DNA from 2 places in the Nocardia sputi genome. Region 2 is predicted to be linked to the other one. Evidence: riboswitches for the same ligand, from Rfam matches in the RefSeq annotation. Region 2 holds a riboswitch; the other holds the start of a gene.
What was found. Region 2 has a riboswitch for cobalamin ahead of M8859_RS29510 (FecCD family ABC transporter permease). Riboswitches for the same ligand answer to the same signal wherever they lie in the genome.
Positions count from the first base shown of each region.

Region 1: another riboswitch for cobalamin. It lies ahead of metE (5-methyltetrahydropteroyltriglutamate--homocysteine S-methyltransferase); the one in region 2 lies ahead of M8859_RS29510 (FecCD family ABC transporter permease).

Region 1 is NZ_JAMFLC010000001.1:384,589-388,774, forward strand. It holds gene M8859_RS01950 (pyruvate carboxylase) at 1-1,184, opposite strand, end outside; cobalamin riboswitch at 1,543-1,773, shown strand; gene metE (5-methyltetrahydropteroyltriglutamate--homocysteine S-methyltransferase) at 1,918-4,186, shown strand, end outside.
Region 2 is NZ_JAMFLC010000025.1:80,208-84,393, reverse strand. It holds gene M8859_RS29525 (TIR domain-containing protein) at 1-658, shown strand, start outside; gene M8859_RS29520 (hypothetical protein) at 661-894, shown strand; gene M8859_RS29515 (choice-of-anchor K domain-containing protein) at 1,315-1,875, shown strand; cobalamin riboswitch at 2,109-2,327, shown strand; gene M8859_RS29510 (FecCD family ABC transporter permease) at 2,438-3,490, shown strand; gene M8859_RS29505 (ABC transporter ATP-binding protein) at 3,490-4,186, shown strand, end outside.

The DNA of each region.
Region 1 (4,186 bases), on a different contig from region 2:
CGGCAGGTGAGCTTGACCAGCATGGAGTCGAAGTAGGCTCCGATCTCCGCACCCAGGTTCGCGCCGCCGTCGAGGCGGATACCCGCGCCACCCGGCGTGCGATAGGCGGTGATGCGCCCGGTGTCGGGACGGAAGCCGTTGGCCGGGTCCTCGGTGGTGATCCGGCACTGCAATGCCGCGCCCCGGATCGTCACCGCGTCCTGGCTCAGACCCAATTGCTCGAGCGTCTCCCCCGCGGCGATGCGCAGCTGCGACTGCACCAGGTCCACATCGGTGATCTCCTCGGTGACCGTGTGCTCCACCTGGATTCGCGGGTTCATCTCGATGAAGACGTGGTTGCCGCGCTCGTCCAGCAGGAATTCCACAGTGCCCGCGCACGAGTAACCGATCTGCCGGGCGAAGGCGACCGCGTCGTCGCAGATCCGTTCCCGCAGCGCGGGATCCAGATTCGGGGCAGGCGCGAGCTCGATCACCTTCTGATGCCTGCGCTGCACCGAACAGTCCCGCTCGAACAGGTGCATGACGTTGCCGTGCCGGTCGGCGAGGATCTGCACCTCGATATGGCGTGGGTTCACCACCGCCTGCTCCAGGAATACCGTCGGGTCACCGAACGCCGACTCCGCCTCCCGCGACGCCGCCTCGATCGACTCGCGCAGCTGCTCGGGAGCGGCGACCCGGCGCATGCCGCGCCCGCCGCCGCCCGCGACCGCCTTGACGAAGATCGGATACTCCAGCTCCCGCGACGCGGCCAGCAACTCCTCCACGTCCGACGAGGGCGCGCTCGAGCGCAGCACCGGCAGGCCTGCGGCCTTGGCGGCCTCGATGGCGCGCGCCTTGTTCCCCGCCAGCTCCAGCACCTCGGCCGACGGGCCGATGAAGGTGATGCCCTCGCGGGCGCAGGCCGCCGCCAGGTCCGGGTTCTCCGACAGGAACCCGTAGCCCGGATAGATCGCGTCCGCCCCCGCCGACTTGGCCGCCGCGATGATCGCCTCGATCGACAGGTAAGCCCGCACCGGATGGCCGGGCTCCCCGATCTGGTACGACTCCGCCGCCTTCAACCGGTGGACCGAATTGCGGTCCTCGTGGGGGAACACGGCGACCGTCCCGATGCCGAGTTCGTAAGCCGCGCGGAAGGCTCGAATGGCGATCTCGCCACGGTTGGCAACCAAGACTTTCGAGAACATTGAACTAAGGTACCCGGCTGCGTGAACCGCACCGACACGCAATCCCCCTTCGTAAACCTCTTCACAACGCCGACTAACACCGTTGCGAAGTTGCGTTCATCGCGCCGACACATGGGCGGCGCGCCGGCAACCGGTGTGCTGTCCGAACGCCGACTTCCGGCTCGGGGGGCGGTGGTGAAGGTTCGGGGTCGCAGCGTCCACCTCGTGCCCGAGCCGCTGATGTCCCGGCCATCGGCGCTCTGTCGCGGGCCGGTCGCCCCGCTCGGGCCCGCCGCGTCCTATGCTGAGGGGGCAGCTGGTTCACCGCAGTGCGACGAGATGGAGCCCCGACGTCGCGCGACGGAGTCGAGCCCGCCCGGGCGGCGACGTCACGGCGGGTGAGAGGGAACCCGGTGGGAATCCGGGACTGTCCCGCAGCGGTATGCAGGAACGACCGCCGTCACCAGGCACTGAGTTCAGCGGAGTCGGAAAGCTTCGCGACTCGGGAAGCGACGGCCAGTAGGTCGGCCATCGGGGAGCACCCCGGCGTATGCCGGTCCCCCGGCCGGTGCCCGCGAGTCCGAAGACCTGCCAGCCGTGCCGGGTACGCCGTACCCGGCGGCCACCGCCTCGTGGATTGGGCGTGCGGATCACCAGCTGACGTGTCGGGCTCCTCGCCGGGATATCACCGGCATGTCGCAGGTCTCCGCCTGCCCGTACGGCGATGGCTTCTCGTCCTCGGCAATGGAGAAACATCGTGACTGTTGCACAGCAAAAGCCGTTCACCGCAACGGTTCTCGGGCTACCGCGAGTGGGGCCCCGGCGTGAGCTCAAGCGGGCCACCGAAGCCTATTGGGCAGGTGGGATCGACGCCGGACAGTTGCACGCCGTAGCGCGCGACCTGCGGCAGGCCCAGCTCACCGGATTGCGATCCGCGGGACTGGACTCGATCCCGGTCGGCACGTTTTCCTACTACGACCAGATGCTCGACACCGCCGTCCTGCTCGGCGCGCTGCCCGCACGGGTCGCCGGGATCGCGGACCCGCTGGAACGCTACTTCGCCGCCGCGCGCGGCACCGACACTGTCGAGCCGCTGGAGATGACCAAGTGGTTCGACACCAACTATCACTACTTGGTTCCGGAGATCGGTCCGCAGACCGCGTTCTCGCTGCACCCGGACAAGCTGCTGGCGGAAGTGCGGGAATCGCTCGAGCTCGGCGTGCCCGCGCGGCCGGTGGTGATCGGCCCGATCACCTTCCTGAAGCTGGCCAAAGCGACCGGCGGACCCGCCCTCGCGCGGCTCATCGAGCTGCTGCCGCTGTATCGGGAACTCCTGCGCAGACTGGCCGTCGCCGGTGCTGAGTGGGTGCAGATCGACGAGCCGGTGCTGGTCACCGACCTCACGGCGGAGGAGATCGGCCTGGTGCAGATCACCTACGACGAACTCGCCGATGCCACCGATCGTCCGGCGATCCTGGTGGCGACCTATTTCGGGCAGCCGGATGCCGCGCTCACCGCGCTGGCGGGCACCGGTATAGAAGGAGTAGCCCTCGACTTCACCGCCGGGACCGACGTCTCCGCGGTGGCGTCCGTGCCCGCGCTGGCGGGCAAGCTGGTCGTCGCGGGGGTCGTGGACGGTCGCAATGTGTGGCGCACCGATCTCGACCGCGCCCTGGCCACCCTCGGTACGTTGCTGGGCTCGGCCGCGCACGTAGCGGTCTCGAGCTCGTGTTCGTTGTTGCACGTGCCCTACACCCTGGCGGCGGAGACACGCTTGGACGAGCGGCTGCGGTCCTGGCTGGCGTTCGGGGCGGAGAAGGTGACCGAAGTGCGCCTGCTCGCGACGGGACTGAACGAAGGCACGGAGGCGATCGCGGCCGACTTGGCCGCGGCGCGTGCGGCGCTGGCCTCGCGGAGGTCGGATTCACGGCTGCACGATCCGCGGGTGCGCGCCAGGCTGGCCGCGCTCGGGCCGGACGCCACCCGCCGCGCTCCCGCCGAACAACGCCGGGAACTGCAACGGGACCGTTTGCGGCTGCCCGCGCTGCCGACCACGACGATCGGTTCCTACCCGCAGACCTCGGCTATCCGACAGGCACGAGCCGCGCTACGGAAGGGCGAGATCGACCAGGCCGAGTACGCGCGCCGGATGCGCGCCGAGATCGCCGACGTCATCGCGCTACAAGAGGAGCTGGGACTCGACGTGCTGGTGCACGGCGAGCCGGAGCGCAACGACATGGTGCAGTACTTCGCCGAGCAACTCGACGGGTTCGCGGCGACCGAACACGGGTGGGTGCAGTCCTATGGGACGCGCTGCGTGCGGCCGCCGATCCTGTTCGGAGACGTCGCGCGGCGCGAGCCGATGACCGTCGAGTGGATCGGTTACGCGCAGTCGCGCACCGACAAGCCGGTGAAAGGCATGCTGACCGGCCCGGTGACGATTCTGGCGTGGTCGTTCGTACGCGACGACCAGCCGCTCGGCGAGTCCGCCAGGCAGGTGGCGCTGGCGATCCGGGACGAGACCGTGGATCTGGAACAGGCGGGCATCCGGATCATCCAGGTCGACGAACCGGCGCTGCGTGAGCTGCTTCCGCTGCGCGCGGCCGATCAGGCCGCGTACCTGGAGTGGTCGGTGCGGTCGTTCCGGCTGGCGACCTCCGGGGTGTCCGACGCGACGCAGATCCACACCCACCTGTGCTACTCGGAATTCGGCGAGGTGATCGATGCGATCGCCGGGCTGGACGCCGATGTCACATCGATCGAGGCGGCGCGCTCCCACATGGAGGTACTCGACGACCTCAACGCGGCGGGGTTCGACCTCGGCGTAGGCCCCGGCGTGTACGACATCCACTCACCGCGGGTGCCGAGTGTGGACGAGCTCACCACGGCGCTGCGCGCGGCACTGAAGGCGGTTCCTGCCGAACGGCTCTGGGTGAATCCGGACTGCGGGTTGAAGACCAGGGGCCGCGTGGAGGTGGAAGCCGCGCTGCGCAACATGGTCGCCGCGGCGGCGGCCGTGCGGT
Region 2 (4,186 bases):
ACAGGCGCTGCTGGTAGCCGCGGGGCCACGTGGCACGATCGACTGCCACAGCGGAAAACTCGTGGACGCGATCCCGCCCGACCGAGTCGTCGACTACGGCATCGACGACGACCGCGGCCGCATCCTCTGGCGCGACGAAGCAGGACGACTGCAGATCACCGGATGGGACGGCGATTCCTCCGACGTCCGCACCACGCCCGCACCCGTGGAGGTCAGCAGGCCGGGCGCGCGCGTCTCGGTGTCGGACTCGCTGATCGCGGGAATCGCCGAAGGCGAGGGGCTGCTGCGCATCTACCGGTCCGCCTCCGGCGGCTGGCAACAGCAGACGACTATTCCCGTGACAGTGCAACGTATCGTCGGCCTCGCCCTGGCCGATCACGGCACCCTCGCAGTCGTGGTGGCCGAGGATTCGACCTTCGAGATCTTCGACATCGCGACCGGTCGCCGCCTCATGGCCAGTCGCCAATCAATAGACACCACCATGCATCCGCAAAGAATCGCGCTGTACGAATCGGATGGCTTCATCACCATCCTGCTGTATCGAAAGGATGAGTTGACTTCGCAGCGCGCCGTCGAGATCCCGATCACGGTTCCGCTGCTGATCGACCAGCTGTGTACCGCGTACTCGGCGCCTGCTTGCTCCGGTGCTGGAGGGTGAGGATGAACTCCGACATAGACGTCTTCCTGTCCTACGCGCGCAAGGCGGATGAGGACATCGCTCCCGCACTGCAACAAGGCCTGGAGACGCCCGGCCAAACCATGGAGCAGCGCCCCGCGGGTATTCCGCGACCGTACCGAGCCCTCCGCCCGCACGATCTGACCAGCTTTCGCCGACCTCGTGAGTCTTGTTCGCGCCACCGCAACGGGCGTCAGTCGCGGTATATCGCTACGTGAGCGCCGGCGGCGGTTCCGATGCTGAAAGGACCTGCACACGAGGCCGCGCCATGACCTGATGGACTGAACGAACCGCTCCATGAGCCGCTGTAAGGACCGAAGGCCATTCGAATCCCTCTCGGTGGAGATCGCTCCAAGCGTGGTCCGGCGACTTTCGGTTTCCTGCACGAGGTTGTTACGACGGACCGACTCGCCGACTACCGCGATCAGGGCCGGACCGGTCGCAGCGCAGGATGTGGGTCCAGACCGTTGCCCGGCGGACGGGCAACGGGACGTTGCGGGTCGGTTGCCTTGCCTGCCGACGAGTAGCGTTGACTCGCAGACGATTTCGATGACAAGTTGCCTCCGTGGAGGGATGATGGAGTCTCGTTGGATAGACAGATCATCCGGTGAGATCCGGGTCCAGGGAGGGTTTCTGTCGTGGGCAAAGTCAGCACCAAAGGGGAATGGACGCGTGTCAGCGTCGACGAGACACAGTTCGAAGGTCTGAGAAAACCTGGCGTCGCATCCAGCAGCGGCATCAGATCCAGCATCAGGTGGGGCAGCGCGCAGGACAGCGAGAAGAGCGGTTATGACTTCACGGGTCTCACCGACGTCGATGCCCGCCTGGACGGCAAGGATTTCAATCTCGGCATCTTCGCGCACTACAACCGCCGAATCCACCTCGAGCACACGCAGTTCTGGGTGTACCTGAAGGTCACGGTGGACTTCCAGGACGAGGGGTTCGACCACACCTTCACACTGCGTTTCCGCCATAACGAGACGGCCAACCAGCCTGGCGACGTGTCCGACGTGGTCAAACTGCCCGTAGTCCACGAGAACGACATCGTGTACATCGACGACACCGAATACAAGGTGTCGATCACGGGTTTCTTGGATCAGACCGGGCAGGTGATCCCGCAGTTCCAGAATCCCGAGGGCAGAACCAAAAGAGTCTGGCTCGTTGCCCGGTTCGAGCCGACGGATGAGCCGGGCTCCTGACCCCAGCACCGATCCCGCCGACGCAGGACCTCACCGCCGTGCGGCGAAAACAGGCACGGCGGTCCGGCTCAGCAGGGGCTACGAGCGCGTGAACCGGCCCGCCATTCTCGCGCGCAGCGACCGGACACGGGTAGCCGAGCACCCGACCGGAGTTCGGATGCACAGCCCAGCGCCCGCGGCGCGCGCTCCGGGCCGGTAATCGAGGCGACGGCGTCCCGCGGGCGGCTCGAATGCTACTGTGACCGAGCGCTGGTTGCCGCTCGTCCCCCGGACGGGCGGCTCGTAAGAGGGAATCCGGTGGGAATCCGGAGCTGCCCCGCAGCGGTATGTGGAAACGACCGCGGTCATCAGCACTGGGCTCCGAGCCCGGGAAGCGACCGCCAGTAGGCGAGGCCGAAGGTTCCGGTGTCACGTCCACGAGCCCGAAGACCTGCCCGCGTGGCCGAGCCGATGGCGCGGCCTTCTGTCGACTCCGAGGGAGCGGTTGACGAGGTATGGGTCCTGTGGTGCTCGCCTGCCCGCGCACATCCGATTTCGAGACGGTGTGGGTAGAGCTGGACCGATGAGAAGTGTCGAGAGGCGCCGGCTGTCGGTCGCCGTGCTGGTCCCCAGCCTGATCACGGCGCTGGCAGTGGCCTGCGTGCTCGCTCTGGCGCTGGGCGCGGCTCATATCCCCTGGCGTGACACGGTCTGGTTCCTCTGGGCCGAACTCACCGGCGGGACGGTGGTCGCCGCCGACGTCGCCAACTATCGGATCGTCGTCGATTCCCGGCTGCCCCGCGTACTCTTGGCGGCCCTGGTCGGAGCCGGTCTCGGCGGGGTCGGACTGCTCGTACAGGCTATGGTCCGCAACGCGCTCGCCGACCCATACGTCCTCGGGATCTCCTCGGGTGCGTCGGTGGGCGCTACCGCAGTCGTACTCTTCGGGGTCTTCGGCGCGCTCGGTATCTACGCGCTGTCGACCGCCGCCTTCGCCGGGGCGCTGGGCGCCACGGTGCTCGTCTATCTGATGGCGCGTTCGGCCTCTGGGCTGGTGCCGCTGCGCCTGGTGCTCACCGGTACCGCCCTCGGCTACGGCTTCTCCGCGGCGACGACGGTGCTGGTATTCCTTGCCCCGCACGGGGATGCCGCCCGTTCCGTGATGTTCTGGCTGCTCGGGAGTCTGGCCGGGACAACCTGGCGAATGGTGCCACTGGTCGCCGGGGTTGCGGCGATCGGACTGGCGGTCATCGCCGTGTACGCGCGACACCTCGACGCACTGTCGATGGGAGACGAGGTCGGCGCCGCTCTCGGGATGAACGCCTCCCGGTTCCGGCTGCTCCTGTTCGTCGTCTCCGCCGCGATGACGGGATGTTTCGTTGCGGTTTGCGGGGCGATCGGCTTCGTCGGACTGGTGGTTCCGCATATCGCCAGACTGCTGGTGGGCGCTGGCCACCGGCGCCTCACCATCGTGACACCGCTACTGGGCGCCGTGTTCCTGGTGACCGCGGACCTGTTGGCGCGGACACTCTTACCACCGCAGGAGTTACCCCTGGGCGCGATCACCGCGGCGGTGGGGGTTCCCGTGTTCGTTCTGTTGATGCGACGCCGCGGCGCACTGGTGGAGCACGGCTGATGCGGGTCGACTACGAGAATGTCACGGTCGAGTTCGACGGCACGACGGTCGTCGAGGCGGTGACCTTGGCCGCCGCGCCAGGAGAGTTCATCGGCATCGTGGGCCCGAACGGCAGCGGTAAGTCCACCCTGCTGCGTTGCCTCTACCGCGCACTGTCGCCGACGACGGGACGAGTCCTGGTCGGCCGTACGGATATCGCGGCGATCAGCATGCGCGAGAACGCCCGTCAGGTAGCGGCGCTCACCCAGGATACGACTACTCCGTTCGACTTCACCGCCGCCGAGGTCGTCGCCACCGGACGACTACCGCATACCGCGCTGCTGCGGGGCACGCACCGACGCGACCGGGGGATCTGTTCCGCGGCGATGGCGACGGCCGATATCGGGCATCTCGCGTCGCGCGGATTCCTGTCGCTGTCGGGCGGTGAGCGCCAGCGTGTTCTGATCGCGCGGGCGCTTGCCCAGCAGCCGCGCGTTCTGGTCCTGGACGAGCCGACCAATCACCTCGATGTCCATCACCAGTACAGCGTTCTGTCCGCGGCGCGAGATCTGGGCATCACCGTGGTGGCGGCGCTGCACGACCTCAATCTGGCCGCCCAGCACTGCGACCGGATCTTCGTCCTGCACGCGGGCCGGCTCGTGTGTTCGGGCCCCCCGAACGAGGTGATCACCACCGAGGTGATCACCCGTTGGTTCT